DNA from 4 places in the Psychrobacillus sp. FJAT-21963 genome. Region 3 is predicted to be linked to each of the others. Evidence: riboswitches for the same ligand, from Rfam matches in the RefSeq annotation. Region 3 holds a riboswitch; each other region holds the start of a gene.

The links. A riboswitch is a leader RNA that binds a small molecule or an ion and turns the genes downstream of it on or off. The one in region 3 is predicted to bind S-adenosylmethionine.
Region 1: it holds a riboswitch for S-adenosylmethionine, as region 3 does, so the genes downstream of both, AN959_RS17790 (methionine ABC transporter ATP-binding protein) here and mtnK (S-methyl-5-thioribose kinase) in region 3, are expected to answer to the same signal.
Region 2: it holds a riboswitch for S-adenosylmethionine, as region 3 does, so the genes downstream of both, AN959_RS05485 (O-acetylhomoserine aminocarboxypropyltransferase/cysteine synthase family protein) here and mtnK (S-methyl-5-thioribose kinase) in region 3, are expected to answer to the same signal.
Region 4: it holds a riboswitch for S-adenosylmethionine, as region 3 does, so the genes downstream of both, AN959_RS01185 (M20 family metallopeptidase) here and mtnK (S-methyl-5-thioribose kinase) in region 3, are expected to answer to the same signal.

The regions. Positions count from the first base shown of each region.
Region 1 covers NZ_LJIY01000009.1:242,891-246,766, reverse strand. The annotation lists gene AN959_RS17800 (MetQ/NlpA family ABC transporter substrate-binding protein) at 1-324, opposite strand, end outside; gene AN959_RS17795 (methionine ABC transporter permease) at 389-1,057, opposite strand; gene AN959_RS17790 (methionine ABC transporter ATP-binding protein) at 1,050-2,075, opposite strand; SAM riboswitch class I at 2,181-2,290, opposite strand; gene AN959_RS17785 (thioredoxin family protein) at 2,328-2,648, opposite strand; gene AN959_RS17780 (toprim domain-containing protein) at 2,659-3,009, opposite strand; gene gcvH (glycine cleavage system protein GcvH) at 3,087-3,467, opposite strand; gene AN959_RS17770 (arsenate reductase family protein) at 3,540-3,876, opposite strand, start outside.
Region 2 covers NZ_LJIY01000001.1:1,136,787-1,140,662, reverse strand. The annotation lists gene AN959_RS05500 (GIY-YIG nuclease family protein) at 1-181, shown strand, start outside; gene AN959_RS05495 (YdcF family protein) at 546-1,133, opposite strand; gene AN959_RS05490 (glycerol-3-phosphate acyltransferase) at 1,152-1,793, opposite strand; SAM riboswitch class I at 1,931-2,045, shown strand; gene AN959_RS05485 (O-acetylhomoserine aminocarboxypropyltransferase/cysteine synthase family protein) at 2,213-3,505, shown strand; gene AN959_RS05480 (homoserine dehydrogenase) at 3,634-3,876, shown strand, end outside.
Region 3 covers NZ_LJIY01000005.1:141,050-144,925, reverse strand. The annotation lists gene AN959_RS13140 (2-hydroxy-3-keto-5-methylthiopentenyl-1-phosphate phosphatase) at 1-262, opposite strand, end outside; gene mtnW (2,3-diketo-5-methylthiopentyl-1-phosphate enolase) at 268-1,482, opposite strand; SAM riboswitch class I at 1,598-1,701, opposite strand; SAM riboswitch class I at 1,868-2,022, shown strand; gene mtnK (S-methyl-5-thioribose kinase) at 2,097-3,287, shown strand; gene mtnA (S-methyl-5-thioribose-1-phosphate isomerase) at 3,284-3,876, shown strand, end outside.
Region 4 covers NZ_LJIY01000001.1:245,382-249,257, forward strand. The annotation lists gene lepB (signal peptidase I) at 1-192, opposite strand, end outside; gene AN959_RS01170 (TVP38/TMEM64 family protein) at 185-826, opposite strand; gene AN959_RS01175 (AzlC family ABC transporter permease) at 941-1,669, shown strand; gene AN959_RS01180 (AzlD domain-containing protein) at 1,674-1,982, shown strand; SAM riboswitch class I at 2,058-2,164, shown strand; gene AN959_RS01185 (M20 family metallopeptidase) at 2,274-3,509, shown strand; gene AN959_RS01190 (CsbA family protein) at 3,716-3,876, opposite strand, start outside.

The DNA.
Region 1 (3,876 bases), on a different contig from region 3:
TGGCTCAATATGGATTCCACCTGCATTTTCAAAATCGTATCCAAATTCTTCTTTTTGTCCTTCAAAATAAGGGATGTGTTGGAAGAAGTTAGCATCCAAGTCTCCTGAATCTAAATCTTGGTTTGGTAAAACATAGTCTTGGTAAGTTTCGATAGTAAGTTCAATACCTTGTTCTTCTAATAATGGTTTAGCTTGTTCTAATATCTCAGCATGAGGAACGTTTGAAGCTCCTACTACTAATTTACTATCTTCTTCTTCTCCACCACAAGCAGCTAGTGTTAATGCACTAACGGATAATAATGCTCCTGCTAAAAACTTTTTCATCTAATTTCTCTCCTTCTCTAATTCCCCAATTTTATATGTGATCGAGTTATCTCGTTAACACCAGTTATCTCTTGTCTATCTTTGTTGTTATCGCGTCGCCAATCCATTGAATAATAAATACTACAATGAGTATTAAAATGGTTGCAACAAGCGTTACATCTTCTCTACTGCGTTGGAACCCATCTAAGAATGCTAACGTACCTAAGCCGCCTGCACCAATAATTCCCGCCATTGCCGTATATCCAACTAGTGATATACAAGTAACTGTAATACCAGAGACTAATGCTGGCATCGATTCTGGTAATAAAACCTTCCATATAATAGTAGAAGTTTTAGCCCCCATCGATTTAGCTGCTTCAAGCACACCTTTATCTATTTCTCTTAATCCAATTAAAACCATTCGTGCATAAAATGGAGCAGCTCCAATAACAAGAGCTGGAAACGCAGCATTTGGTCCACGAATAGTACCTAAAAGTAATTTCGTAAATGGAATAAGCAATATGATTAAAATAATAAATGGTATCGATCGAAAGATATTAGTAAATGCTCCCGTCAACCAATTTGTTAGTTTATTGGCCCATGCTTGATGCGGACTTGTTAAAAACAAAAGTAATCCTAGTGCAAGACCAAATACAAATGTTAATAAAGTAGAAACTGCAGTCATATAAAGAGTTTCCATTGTCGCTTCCCACATTTTTGGCCAATCAACATTTGGAAATAAAGTATTAATCATTGTTGATCACCTCTGTGTGTACTTTTTGTTCGTGAATAAATAGAATTGCTTTATCGATTGCCGATGCATCACCGTCAATCTGAAGAATCAATGTTCCATAAGCTCCACTTTTCGTATGTGTAATATTTCCTTGAACTATATTCAATTCCAAATCAAATTGTTTAATGAGTCTAGATAGAATTGGCTGTTCCGTTTGGTCTCCAACAAAAACAAGCTTGATGAGTTTGCCATTTGGATATAGTTCTTGTAAATTTTGAATCGTCTGCTGAGATTGATTATTTTCAGAAACTTGCGTAACAAATCTCTTTGTTATGGGCTGTTGGGGATTTTGGAAAACTTCCAGCACGTCCCCTTCCTCTACCACATGTCCGTTCTCCATTACTGCTACTCGATTACAAATCTTTTGAATAACCTGCATTTCATGCGTAATTAGTACAATGGTCAAACCTAATCTTTCGTTAATACTAATCAGTAAATCTAATATGGAATCCGTTGTTTCTGGGTCAAGTGCAGATGTAGCTTCATCACAAAGCAACACTTCTGGGCGGTTTGCTAATGCTCGAGCAATTCCTACCCGTTGCTTTTGGCCACCGGATAATTGAGAAGGATAATAATCTCCTCGGCCTTCTAAACCTACTAACTCAATCAATTCTTTTACACGAGTAGCTCTTTGTTCTTTAGGTACTCCTGCGATTTCCAAAGGAAAAGCTATGTTTTCTGCAACAGTTCTTGACCACAAAAGATTGAAATGCTGAAAAATCATGCTTACTTTATGTCTTACTTGTCGAAGCTTACCTTCTGAAATTGATGTAATTTCTTTATCATTTACAACAATTTGTCCTGAAGTCGGCTTTTCTAATCCATTCAACAATCTGATTAAAGTACTTTTTCCTGCACCACTATATCCAATAATTCCAAAAATCTCACCTTGCTTAATTGTAAGATTTACATTGTCAACAGCTACAATGGTACCTTGCTTCGTACTAAACTTTTTTGAAATATCTTTCAAGCTAATCACGTAAATCTTCCCTCCTGTATAGATAGTACTATTACTATCAAAAAACCCCTTCTGCAAAAGAGCAGAAGGGGTGTATGTTATCATTCAAAATAACAGTCATCCATTCTCTCATTTTCCAAAGCATTTTTTACGCTTTGAGTGATTTGGCACCATTTCATTTACATGACGGTTGCTGGGTTTCATCGGGCACTTCCCTCCACCTCTCTTAATAAGAGCGACACTATTCAATTGTTATCAATAAATCGAATTCTATCATGATAATTCGGTGTCGTCAACACTTTTTATAACATCTAAAAGATAAGGAATTGATTGGAAAGCATAAACCTTTTTATAAACAATTCCTTCTTTTGCAATTAAAAGACATGGCACACTTTCAATTTCATAATCCATCGCTAAATCTTTCATATAATTTATATTTGCCTGTCCAACTGGAAACTGTACAATTTCTTTAAGTACCTTCATCATTTTAGAGGCAACTTGGCATGTCCCACACATTGGGGTGTAAATATATAAAAGAGAAAGACTAGGAGCATTTTTAGCTTGCTCCCATTCCTCTCGAGACCATTCATTCACAAACATCATCCTATGTTAAAAATTCTTTTTTCACCTTAATCTTAGCACGTTGTAAGATAGAAGCCAAAACATCAAGCGGGGTATTTGCAACTTCACCATATACAGGATTCGTATATAGATGAATTGCTTCTGGATATACCTTTCTAACTACCGATCGTATTTGTTCTCCTGATTTATCGGAGTCTAAAAAAGCATATATGGGCAATTCTTCTAAAGGACTTAAGATTTCTTCTAATTTAACATTAGAAATAGTGCCATTCGTACAAACAATTTCAGTTGCTTCAGCAAGAATGGTTAAAAGTTTCAGTTTATCTGATCTACCTTCAACAAGAATTACTTTTTCACTAAATACCTTAGCCATCAGCTTCTCTCCCAGCACATTATATATACTAGTATATGAAAAAGCGCCAGTAAATAACCGGCGCCTTTTTAAATCCATTATTCTTGAATTAACTCTTCGTATTGTTCTGCAGATAATAGTGCATCCACTTCTGCTACGTCAGAAGGCTCAACTACGATCATCCATGCATTTTCATACGGAGATTCGTTTACATATTCAGGGCTGTCTTCTAAATCAGCGTTTACTTCTACTACTTTACCGCTGATCGGAGCATACAGTTCAGAAACAGTTTTAACTGATTCTACACTTCCGAAAGGATCTCCAGCTTTAATATCGTCTCCTACTTGTGGAAGCTCGACAAACACGATATCCCCAAGTTCTGATTGTGCAAAATGTGTAATTCCAATACGTACTTTACCGTCTTCTGTTTTTACCCATTCATGCTCTTCTGAGTATTTTAATTCTTTAGGTGTGCTCATGTTATACCCCTCTCAAAAAAATATACATTCCTCTATAATATTCACACATTTCAATTGTAAAAACAAGCAACTTTATATGCTTTTCCAAATATGTTCAAACTCTTCTTCTTTAAAACCTAGCGTCAAATGCTCTCCATCATATACAATTGGTCGCTTAATAAGCATTCCATCTGAAACGAGCGTTTCGATTTGTTCTTTTTCTGTCATATTTGGAAGCTTGTCCTTCAATTGCATTTCTCGATATTTAGTACCACTTGTATTAAAGAGCTTCTTTATATCTGTATTTGTATTTACTAATATCTCTTTTATCATTTCTTTTGATGGTGGGTTTTCCACTATATGATTATCCTCAAATTCCACTTGATGATCTTTCAGCCACTTACTTGCCTTTCTACACGTGCTACATTTG
Region 2 (3,876 bases), on a different contig from region 3:
ACTTCAAGAAGAATGGCAACAATTTGGCAAAGATGCGTTTGAAATTGAACAAGTAGAGACGCTGAAAACATCAGAAAATCAATACGTAGACGAAAAGAAAGAACTAGAAAAACTTTTAAACAAATGGATGGAGCAATTACAACCATTTGGCACTAAAGGGTATCATACGAAGAAAGAGTGACCCAGAAAGGCTTCCTAATAAACGAGGAAGCCTTTTAATTATATTTGGAGAAATTACTTTACATATATAATCTTTGGTTTTGGATGAAAAATTCTTTTATAGAAAATATAATACATTATCTAGCTATGCAAGGTGACTTGATTGCATATAGTACAGCTACATTTAGATTATATAGCTAAAACATAATGTTTGATGTAACACTAGAAGTGATTTGACATGGCTATAAAGTAGATACATGGATTCGTAACAAGTGGGGAGACAATGCATTTCTAACCAGGAAGTAGGGCTGTAAACAAGGAACTCGTATTTCAAGATGTATTTGTAATTGTTGCAGATATAAAAAATAACTCCGAGGGATTCGGAGTTATTTCCCAACAATATAGGTCTTTAAAAGTGCGGCGCGCTCACGTAAGCGTACTTTCGCTTCTACCACTTCGGGGGTCTGTGCTGCTACCACGTCCGTTTTCCATTCTAGCTTTTTGGCAAGTATTTTTGCTCGCTGTAGGTGATAGTCACTCGTAATGATCGTTATAGACTTTACGTTATCTGGCAAAAGCTCTTTAGAAAACAACAAGTTTTCATAAGTAGATGTCGACTGATCTTCAATGATTAGCCTCTCTTCTGCTATCCCATTCTCCAAAAGAAAATTTTTCATTACGACCGCTTCCTCAATATCTTCATCGTCTCCTTGTCCTCCAGAAAGTACCAGGGTGACATGAGGATATTCGTTTGCATACGCAAGTGCTGATTCCAATCTGAATTTTAATGCAAGCGAAGGAATATTACCTTCTTTTACTTTTGCACCAAGGACAATGGCGTAATCGTTGGAACCGTCAGCTTTAGGGTTTAATCCTTCATCCATCCATTTGCTAGTTAGCATCCACAATCCAACTCCGCTGGAAGCGAGAACAAATAAAGGGATAAGCACAATCCACCTCATTTTTTTAGACATTCCAATTCACTCATTTCTTTATAAAGAAGGTTTTTTTCTTTTTATAAAAGTAGAAATTCTCATCTCTTCCTTACGAGCTAAACGACGAAAGTTTTCGATATGCAATATGAGTGCCATCACGAATAAAAAGCTTGCAATTGCAATTGGTATATATCCTTCTGAAAACCATATAGCCTCGCCTAAAAAAACAAAATAAAAAACAAATACTCCAATTAATAAATAGTCCGTTAAAAAAGTTGTGCCAATTAATAATAAAAGTCCGATCAATCCTAAAGGCCAATAAATTGCAAAAAGTATGCCGATTACAGAAGCTGTCCCTTTTCCTCCCTTAAATCCTGTGAAAATGGGAAAGTTGTGACCTAAAATGACAGCAGCCCCCGCTAAGTAAAGAAGTGCATCCTGTTCTAATACTGAAAAGTTACCATATTGCTGCGTAAAAAATCGTGTTCCAGTAATAACCAATACACCTTTTATTATATCGATAAAAGCTACGAGTATTCCGTATTTCATTCCAAGCACAATGGCTGCATTAGAAGCACCTGAGTTTTTAAGTCCTTCTGCTTTAATATTGATTCCACTAAAAAACTGAGCAATCTTTGAACCATGAATGGAACCAATTAAATAACTAACTACTGAAATACAAATAATCCATATTACCATTACAACACCTCCAAAAGTAACCCCCATACATTAAACGTACAAGCCTAAAAGAAGTTTCAGAATTTTTATAAAAAGTACTTGACGTAAAGATTAATAGAGTCTTATACTGTGTAACAAGATGGAATACTAATCTAATACTCTTATCAAGAGTGGCGGAGGGACTAGGCCCTACGATGCCCGGCAACCAACAAGTTTTATACTTGGAAAGGTGCTAAATCCTACAAATTCACGAGCGAATTTGGAAGATAAGAGGAGGAATATGCGAAACCGCACCCCTCTTCTTAAAGAAGAGGGGTTTTTGTTGTTTGTCCGATTAACGATACGTTTTCCGGCTAAACATAAGTGCTTTCGTATTTCTCAAAATCCTCTCCCGCCTCCATATGCGTCCATCTAAAACTATTATTTAGGAGGAATTCAAAATGACAAATTTCCAACCAGAAACACTTCTTTTACACGGTGGTCAGCAACCAGATCCAGTTACAGGTTCACGAGCAGTGCCAATTCACAAAACAACTTCTTTTGTATTTCGTGATACAAACCATGCCCAAGATTTATTTGCATTAAAAGAGTCTGGCAATATTTATTCACGTATAACTAATCCTACTGTAGATGTTTTTGAACAACGCGTTGCTCTACTTGAAGGAGGAACGGCTGCTGTTGCACTTTCTTCTGGTATGGCGGCAATTGCATTTTCCATTTTGAATATTGCGGGAGCAGGCGATGAAATCATTGCAGCGGAAAACTTATATGGTGGTACATTTAATTTATTCGCACATACATTGCCTCGTTATGGAATTCACGTAAAATTTGTAGATTCTACTGATCCAGAGAATTTTCGAGCAGCAGTAACGGATAAAACAAAAGGGTTCTTTGCTGAAATTATTGGAAATCCGAGCTTGAATGTGCTAGACGTGGAGAAAGTTTCAGCAATTGCAAATGAAGTCGGTGTTCCATTGTTGGTAGATAATACATTTGCAAGCCCATATGGTGCTAACCCGATTAAACACGGTGCTCACATAGTTATCCATTCAGCTACTAAATGGATTGGCGGTCATGGAACAACAATTGGGGGAGTAGTTGTAGATGGTGGTAACTTTGACTGGAATTCCGAGAAATTCCCTGGTTTTACTGAACCAGATGTAACCTATCACGGACTACGATACGGTATTGATGTTCCGAACGTAGCGTTTGCCATAAAACTACGTGTTCAATTGCTTCGAGATTTTGGGCCTTCGTTAAGCCCTGAAGCAGCATTTTCTTTTTTACAAGGTTTAGAAACCCTTCATCTTCGTGTGCCAAAGCACAACGAAAATGCACTAAAAATTGCAGATTATTTATCAAACCATGAAGGGGTAGAATGGGTAAATTATTTAGGCCTGGAAAATCATCCTTCCCATGAACTTGCACATAAATATTTACACAATGGCTTCGGCTCTATCTTAACTTTTGGCGTAAAGGGTGGAAAAGAAGCGGGTAGACATATTATAGATAATATTGAAATTTGGTCGCATGTAGCAAACGTAGGAGATGCGAAATCATTAATTATTCATCCTGCTTCTACGACTCATCAACAATTAACTCCTGAAGACTTAGTGAAATCAGGTGTTACTGAGGACTTAATCCGCTTGTCTGTTGGTCTAGAGGCAGTAGAGGATTTACAAAATGCACTTGATAAAGTACTTGTAGGAAAAACAAATGTCCTCTCTAGATAGAATTTTGTTGTTAATTGGGCTAAAATAGTCTACAATATGTAAAATAGTCAATCGTAATTTTACGAAAGAGATTTTATTAAATATGAATGTGGAAGCTCAATTGTGCAAATTCATTTGGAGGAGAAAGTATGGCAAAAATAAAAGCAGCAATTCTAGGTTTCGGAACAGTCGGCCAAGGAATTTATCACATTGTGAATGAAAAAAGAGAAGAATTAAAAAAATCATTAGGCTTAGATATTGAAATTAGTGCGATTTTAATTAACAATTTGGCAAAAGAAAGACCTGAAACGCCTGGTATTCTAGTAACAGACGATTTCGAGGATATTATTAATATTCCAGGTCTTCAAGTAGTGTTTGAAGCGATTGTGAAC
Region 3 (3,876 bases):
TTCTTGTATAAGAAACAAAATCGGCGAATCCTTCTCTAATCTCTGCCTGATCAAGCAAGTAGCTTATAATTTGATCTTTTATAGATACAGGTAACAGAGAGAACATTTGAGCAACACCTTCTCGGATAGATTGCTTTTGCCCTAAAATATTCTCTTTGATCGGCAAGTATGCTGGGGGAGCAAATTTTTTCATAATGGATATAATATTGTCTTGGTTTGTAATGGTCCCATCAAAATCACAATAGATTACTAGCTTACTCATAATGCTTACCCCCATAGTTCCAATGCTGCTTTTAGTTCTGGAAACTGTTTTGCTGCTTCAGCATACGGAATTCCATCAAGGACTGCTGATACGGCCTGCCTAAAGGCAAGTCCTCCTCCTGTAGCGCCAGTAGGATGACCATGCACTCCACCACCTGCATTTATAATGCTGTCTATGCCAAAGTCTTCGATTAACAAAGGAACCAATCCAGGATGAATTCCAGCCGAAGGAACTGGAAAAGTTCGTTTTACTGCACTTTCTTTCGTCAATTCTTCCCCAAGTGATAGTGCAGCTGTTTTCTCCAGTGCGACGCTTCCGTATGGTGAGGGGAATAATGAAAAATCTGCCCCTGCATAACGAGTCAATTTACCAAGTAAAAGTGGTGTTGAAACTCCATAAAATGGGGATGAAGTAAAAGCACCACTATAGGCTGGATGGGCCATGAATGGCAACTGAATATCTTCATCTTCCACAAGTTCTTGAAGTACATCTAGACCATATGCATGAACATTAAATAATAGAGCATCAGCCCCAAGCTCTTTTGCCTTTTTTGCTTTTGATTTTAAATCGGATGTCCGCCCAGATAGGTTAACTGCATAAAGTGTTCGATGTCCAGTTTCCTCATACACCTGACGTAGTACTTCTTTAGCTGTAATAATTCTTTTTTCAAAAGGAGTAAGGGGGTTTTCGAAGAGAATTTCATCATCTTTTACTAAATCTACTCCACCTAGAGCTTGGTTACGTAGCTGTTCAGATAGGTAATTGATATCTCTTCCAATTACTCCTTTAAAAATACTCATCACAAGTGGACGATTATACACTCCTAGCAATTTACGAATACTTTCAATTCCGAATCTAGGTCCTGGGAAATTATCTAAAAGGTCTGATGAGAATTCCAAGTCTAGTAGCTTTACTTCACCGTCAAGCGATAGTTTGCCGAAAACAGTTGTTAATATGGCAGGTAAATCTGCAGAGAAATTAGCACTAGGATAGTTTATTTTAATCTCTGCTTTGATTTCATCTCGTTTTAGCGGATGGTGACTATTTTCAAATTCAGTTATCGATATAACATTTCCTTTATGCTTTTTTAATTGCTCTTGCTCTAGTAACGGCAAATCAGTCCAGGATCCTATAGTTAAACCGAGCGCAATTCCTTCTGCTTTTTTTTCAAAAGTTCCAGGTTTACCGTAAACCTGATAGAGAGTAGTAATTCCACTCATTTATTATCACAATCCTTTATATAACAAATTTCAACTTAGTCAATGTCGCAGCGTCTTGCCCCTTCTAAATATAAAAAACCTCTTCCAAATAAGAAGAGGTTAAAAAATTAACGACTTCTTATCTCTCAGTCTACTGACTGCAAGAATTAGCACCGTGTCCATAATGGATCGGTTGCCGGGTATCATAGGGCTCGTCCCTCCACCTGCTCTAAATAAGAAAAAGTTATTCAATTGAGTTAGTCAAATTAATAATGATTATTTCATGCAATATAAAGATTGTCAATATAGTTATTAGAATTTTTTTTGTTTTTAAAAAATGATTGACATGTGTTTTTTGAGTATGCTAGGATGATTTTCAAATAGTATAACGTTTTAATTAATAGCACTCTTATCAAGAGCAGGCAGAGGGTAATGGCCCGATGAAGCCCAGCAACCGACCGTAATACCGTTGTGAGACGGGGCGCATTTTGCGCCGAGATGAAAATCTTCTAAGGCACGGTGCTAATTCCATCAGAAAGGTAACTTTCTGAAAGATAAGAGGCGAGAGATCTCTTATTCTACGCCTCTTTCTTATGAAAGAGGCTTTTTATTTTGAAACGGAAAGGTAGAGAATAATGACGACAGCTACAAAGAGACAATATGAATCATTAACAGAAGAAAGTGCTATTTTATATGCAAAAGAACTTAACTTCTTCCCGCAAGACACAGAGTTGGAGTGTCGTGAGATAGGTGACGGTAATCTTAACTATGTATTTCATATTAAGGAATTGAACGGTGATAAGAGTCTTATTATTAAACAGGCTTTACCATACGCAAAGGTTGTCGGAGAAAGTTGGCCACTAACGTTAAAACGAGCAGTGATTGAAGCAAATGCATTAAAAAAACATGCTGAATTTGCAGCCAATCTTGTTCCGACCGTATATGCAATTGATGAGGATCTTGCGCTTACGGTAATGGAGGATTTATCTCACTTAAAAATTGCACGTGAAGGGTTGATTAAACTTGAATCATATCCAAACCTTTCAAAAGATATTGGAGAATATTTAGCTCAAACACTATTTCATACATCTGATTTTGCATTACACCCTTTTGAAAAAAAGAAACTAGTTTCAGAGTTTTCCAATCCAGAACTTTGTAAAATCACAGAAGATCTTATTTTTACAGATCCGTTTTTTGACTATGAAACAAATGACTTTGAAGCATTGTTGCAAGAAGACGTAGAAACTATTTGGAATAACGGGCGCTTAAAGCTAGAGGTTGCAAAATTAAAGAATAGCTTCATGACAGAAGCGGAAGCATTATTACATGGAGATTTGCATACAGGGAGCATCTTTGCTAGTGAAACCGAAACGAAAGTAATAGACCCAGAGTTTGCTTTTTATGGACCTATTGGCTTTGATATTGGATTGTTTTTAGCAAATCTAATCGTGCAAAATGTTACAAGAGAAGAGGATGAGCGGGGAGTTATTGTCACCCATATCAAACAAACTTGGGATGTCTTTTCGACTAAATTTTCGGAATTATGGGATAAAAAAAGTGTCGATTCCTATAAAGACACAGATGGCTATAAAGAATATGTCTTGGATAAAATTTTCCGAGATACACTAGGCTTTGCTGGATGTGAATTAATTCGTCGTACAATCGGGCTAGCACATGTGAAGGATTTGGACAGTATCGAAGATGACGAACAACGGATTAAATTCAAAAAGCAGACCTTACAAACAGGGGAAGCACTTATATTAAAACGCAAAGATATACATTCAATTGATGAAGTATTTGAATTATTAGAGGGGTTTCGCAAATGAGTATTCCATTATCGATAGAGTTGAACGACAAAGAATTTCGGATTTTGGATCAGCAAAAATTACCTCACGTAGTTGAGTATTTAACACTAGATACTTTAGAAGATGTATATGATGCTATTATCACTCTGAAGGTGAGGGGTGCACCAGCAATTGGTATTACCGCTGCATATGGATTGGCTAGAGCAGCCGAAAAGTATGAAGCAAATACATTAGAGGAATTTCATCTGCAACTCAACAGGGATTTCTTGTATTTAGCTAAATCTAGACCAACAGCTGTAAATTTAGTTTGGGCTCTAGAACGTTTAAGAAGTGCTGTTGAAAATGTAGCAAGTGTACAAGAGGCGAAGGAACTTTTGATAGAGGAAGCTATAAAAATTCATAGAGAAGACGAAGCATCCTGTAGAAATATTGGCGAATATGCGTTGTCCTTGCTTGAAGGTCAAACAAAAGTTATGACCATTTGTAATGCAGGTTCAATTGCAACCGCAAAATATGGTACTGCATTAGCACCATTCCATCTTGGGAGTGAGCGGGGAAAACAGTTTGAAGTTTATGCTTGTGAAACTAGACCTGTATTTCAAGGATCAAG
Region 4 (3,876 bases), on a different contig from region 3:
CACAATATCCATGCGGTCTATATCAGAAAGCTTACTCACAAATACTTTATCTTTGTCATGAAGTGTAGGCATCATTGATTCCCCGACTACTTCATAGTTCGTTAAAATGAAAGAACGAACAATAAATACTACTAAAATTCCAATGAAAATGGCCACTAACCATTCCAGCAATTCTTTTTGTGTATTACTCAAATCTTTTCTCCTTTTTATTTCGTCTTTCATCGCGAATTGATTTAAAATCTGCATCTACTTTTTTATCAATTTTTTTCTCCACAGCTTTTCCAACAAACCATAGTATAACCATTATTCCAATCATTATTGCTGTTCTTAAGGGTTGTGTAATGAGCGCTTTAATATCGGAACCAATAAAGCTTACCACTAATATCATAATTAGTTTCCCTAAGACAACTGTCCATAAATACGTATTTTTTTTCATATTAGATAGACCCGCAACTATATTCACAAGTGCGGAGGGTGTAAATGGAAAACAAATAAGTAAAAATAATGGTCCGAAACCGTTTCTCTCTACCCATAATATTAATTTTTGAATCTTTTCATGCCTTGTAATAAAACCTAAAACTCTAGCTCGTCCGTATTTTCTAATAACTAAAAATACAGTATAAGCACCTGCAACCGAACCTGCCCAAGATAATAAAAATCCAAACAAAATTCCGTAGGCAGTCACATTCGCCACGATAAAAACTACTAAAGGTAGAAACGGCAAAAATGCTTCAAGAAAAGGTAGTAATAGCCCAAATAGTGGTCCAAGTGCTCGGTAATCTTGTGTTAAATTAGATAAAGTTTCGAATGATAACCAACTTGGCATGGTAACTCTCCTCTTCTATGTATATTTATACTCTTCCCAATTTTCAACTATATAAAACTTTATAGATATAGTATAATTTGTTCACTATCATAATTGAAGGTGGTGAAATTCGACATGAATAATAATTCATTCGTAAAGGGTTTAAAAGCCGGTACGAGTATTGCTATCGGCTATTTTCCAGTTGCATTAACATTTGGTTTATTGGCAAAAACCACTGGACTTTCCATTATTGAAGCAACAGCAATGAGTATTTTTGTTTACGCCGGCGCTGCTCAGTATATGTCACTGACGCTTATAGCAAAAGGTGTTGATCCTATTTTAATCGTTTTAAATACATTTGTCGTGAACATTCGACACTTTTTAATGACGGCTGCACTCAATGAAAAGATGCATAGTGAAAAAAGATGGGTCAAAGGAATATATGCATTTGGGATTACAGATGAATCTTTTTCCGTATTAGCAACTCAAAAAGATGAAAAAATACATACTTCTTTTGCATTTGGTGTTGCGCTTATCGCATATGGTAGTTGGGTTGTATTTACAGCGGTTGGACATGTTATAGGTGCCAATCTACCAGCATTTTTACAAGCGGCCATGTCGATTGCTCTATATGCAATGTTCGTTGGTCTTCTAGTACCCTCTATGCGAGGAAACCGCAAAGTAGTCATGCTGGCCCTCATTGCAGCTATTATAAACGGATTTTTTTACTGGACAGAATTATTATCGACAGGATGGGCTATTTTAGTCGCTACCCTAGCATCCTCTATTTTTGTAGAAATTATATATGCCAATCATCAAAAGAGGACTAGACTACGAGGAAAAAACTTAGCGAAAGGAGCATAATGGAATGGAAGCATGGTATTGGTGGATGCTATTAGGAATGGCTATTGTTACCTATATTCCGCGAGCATTTCCCTTAACTTTTTTAGAAGGCAAAGAATTACCTCCTGTTGTTTCAGGAGTATTACGTAATATTCCATTTGCAGTATTAGGAGCATTAATTTTCCCAGCTATTTTATATGTTCAAGAAGGTAATCTATTATTTGGAATTATTGGAGCCATTGTGGCATTCGCACTTGCCATTATTTTTTCAAATGTAATGGTTGTAGTATTAGTAACAATTGGTGTTTTAGCTGTATATAGTCTTATCTTTTAAATACTACTTGACTGCTAGGAATAAATTACTTAATATTGGAATTAGTTCTTATAAAATTTACATAAAAATATCACTTTCTTATCGAGAGAAACTGAGGGACAGGCCCAATGACGTTTCGGCAGCAGATTCAGAATGAAAACTGTGCCAATTCCTGCAAGCAATTTATGCTTGAAAGATGAGAAAAGAAGGTTTTTCGATCATACGAAGAGCTCTCTTTTTCTTATCATACAAGATAAGATTAGGAGGGTTCTTTTTTGTTATGAATAATAAATGTAAAAGGAGCAGATATAAGTGAGTTTCCTAGTAGAAAAAAGAGACTATCTCCATAAATTAATAGAAGACAACAAGAATGTATATATTCAAATAAGTCATCAAATACATGAAAACCCTGAGATCGGAAACGAAGAATTTTTTGCTAGTTCTACGCTAATTGATTTATTAGAAAGTGCAAATTTTCAAGTCGAAAAAGGAATAGCAGGGCATGAAACGTCTTTCTATGCGATTAAGGATAGCGGTATCGAGGGACCTACTGTTGCTTTTTTAGCAGAATACGACGCTTTACCTTCAATTGGACATGCCGACGGACATAACATTATTGGTACGGCAAGTGTGGCTGCTAGCATCTCTCTAGCAGAAATGCTGAACGAAACCGGTGGAAGAATAATCGTCCTTGGTACTCCCGCAGCAGAAGGTGGATCAAAAGGAAGTTCAAAAGGAAACTTTGTAAGGCTCGGTTATCTAGAAGATGTAGATGTGGCTTTAATAATTAGCCCTTCAAGCAAAACTACTTTAAGTTGCGAAACACTTGCTCTGGAATCATTAGATTTTCATTTTATTGGACAAGCTACTCACCCAACAGCAGCTTCTAATAAAACAATAAATGCATTGGAAGCTGTCGTTCAGTTTTTCAACGGAATCCATGCGCTTCGTTCACAATTACCATCTGATATTAGCATACATGGAATTATTACACATGGAGGTGACTCACCGAACATTATCCCTTTCTTTGCCTCTGCTCGTATTCATGTCAGCGCAAAGAATTGGAAAAAAACAGAGGAAATCTCCGAAAAAGTTCGATTCCTTGCTAACGGAGCAACACTTGTAACAGGAACTTCTGTAAAAATCGAACGTTTTCAAAATGAGGTGCAAGATTTTGTAGTAAATTCAGTGTTAGATGAGGTTATTCATTCGGAATTTGAAGCTATTGGAGAAGTCGTATACACAGAAAGTAAACATTACAATGACTCTACGGATGCTGGAAATATTAGCTACGTAGTACCAACTGCAAGACCATCCATTAAAATTGGACCAGATGATTTAGTCGCCCATACAATAGAATTCCGTGAAGCTGCCAAATCTAAAGCTGCGGATGAAGCACTAATCAAGGGAGCTAAAGTCTTAGCTACAACCGGTTATCGAATATTAACAGATGCAAAACTACTTCATCAAATCAGAAAAGAATTTAATGCATCCTTAGCTCGTAAAGCAAAAGCAGATGGTATGGGCGTTTGCGATTTGAAAGATTAATATTGTAATTTATATTCTTTATCTTTCGGATTATGAAGTGTGTTTCGACAACATAAAGATTAGTCGGATATGCGTTTGCTATACAATACGCATAAGCTTCCGCTGGATGAGTTGCTCTTTTCACTACTGGAGCCTGAAAACACCAGATGAAAATAAAACAATTCAATGAAAGACAATACATTCCAAAAGAAAAAATCCACCTCTTCTTAAGAGGTGGATTTTTTCTTTTTGTCTCGACTTTTCATATGTGTTGCATACCAAAAACCTAAAGTCAACGATGCTGCATCAATAATATAAATCCACCATCTATGCGTGTAACCAGCATAGACAGAAGCGGCAAATAGAGCAACAGTCAATAATAATGCCA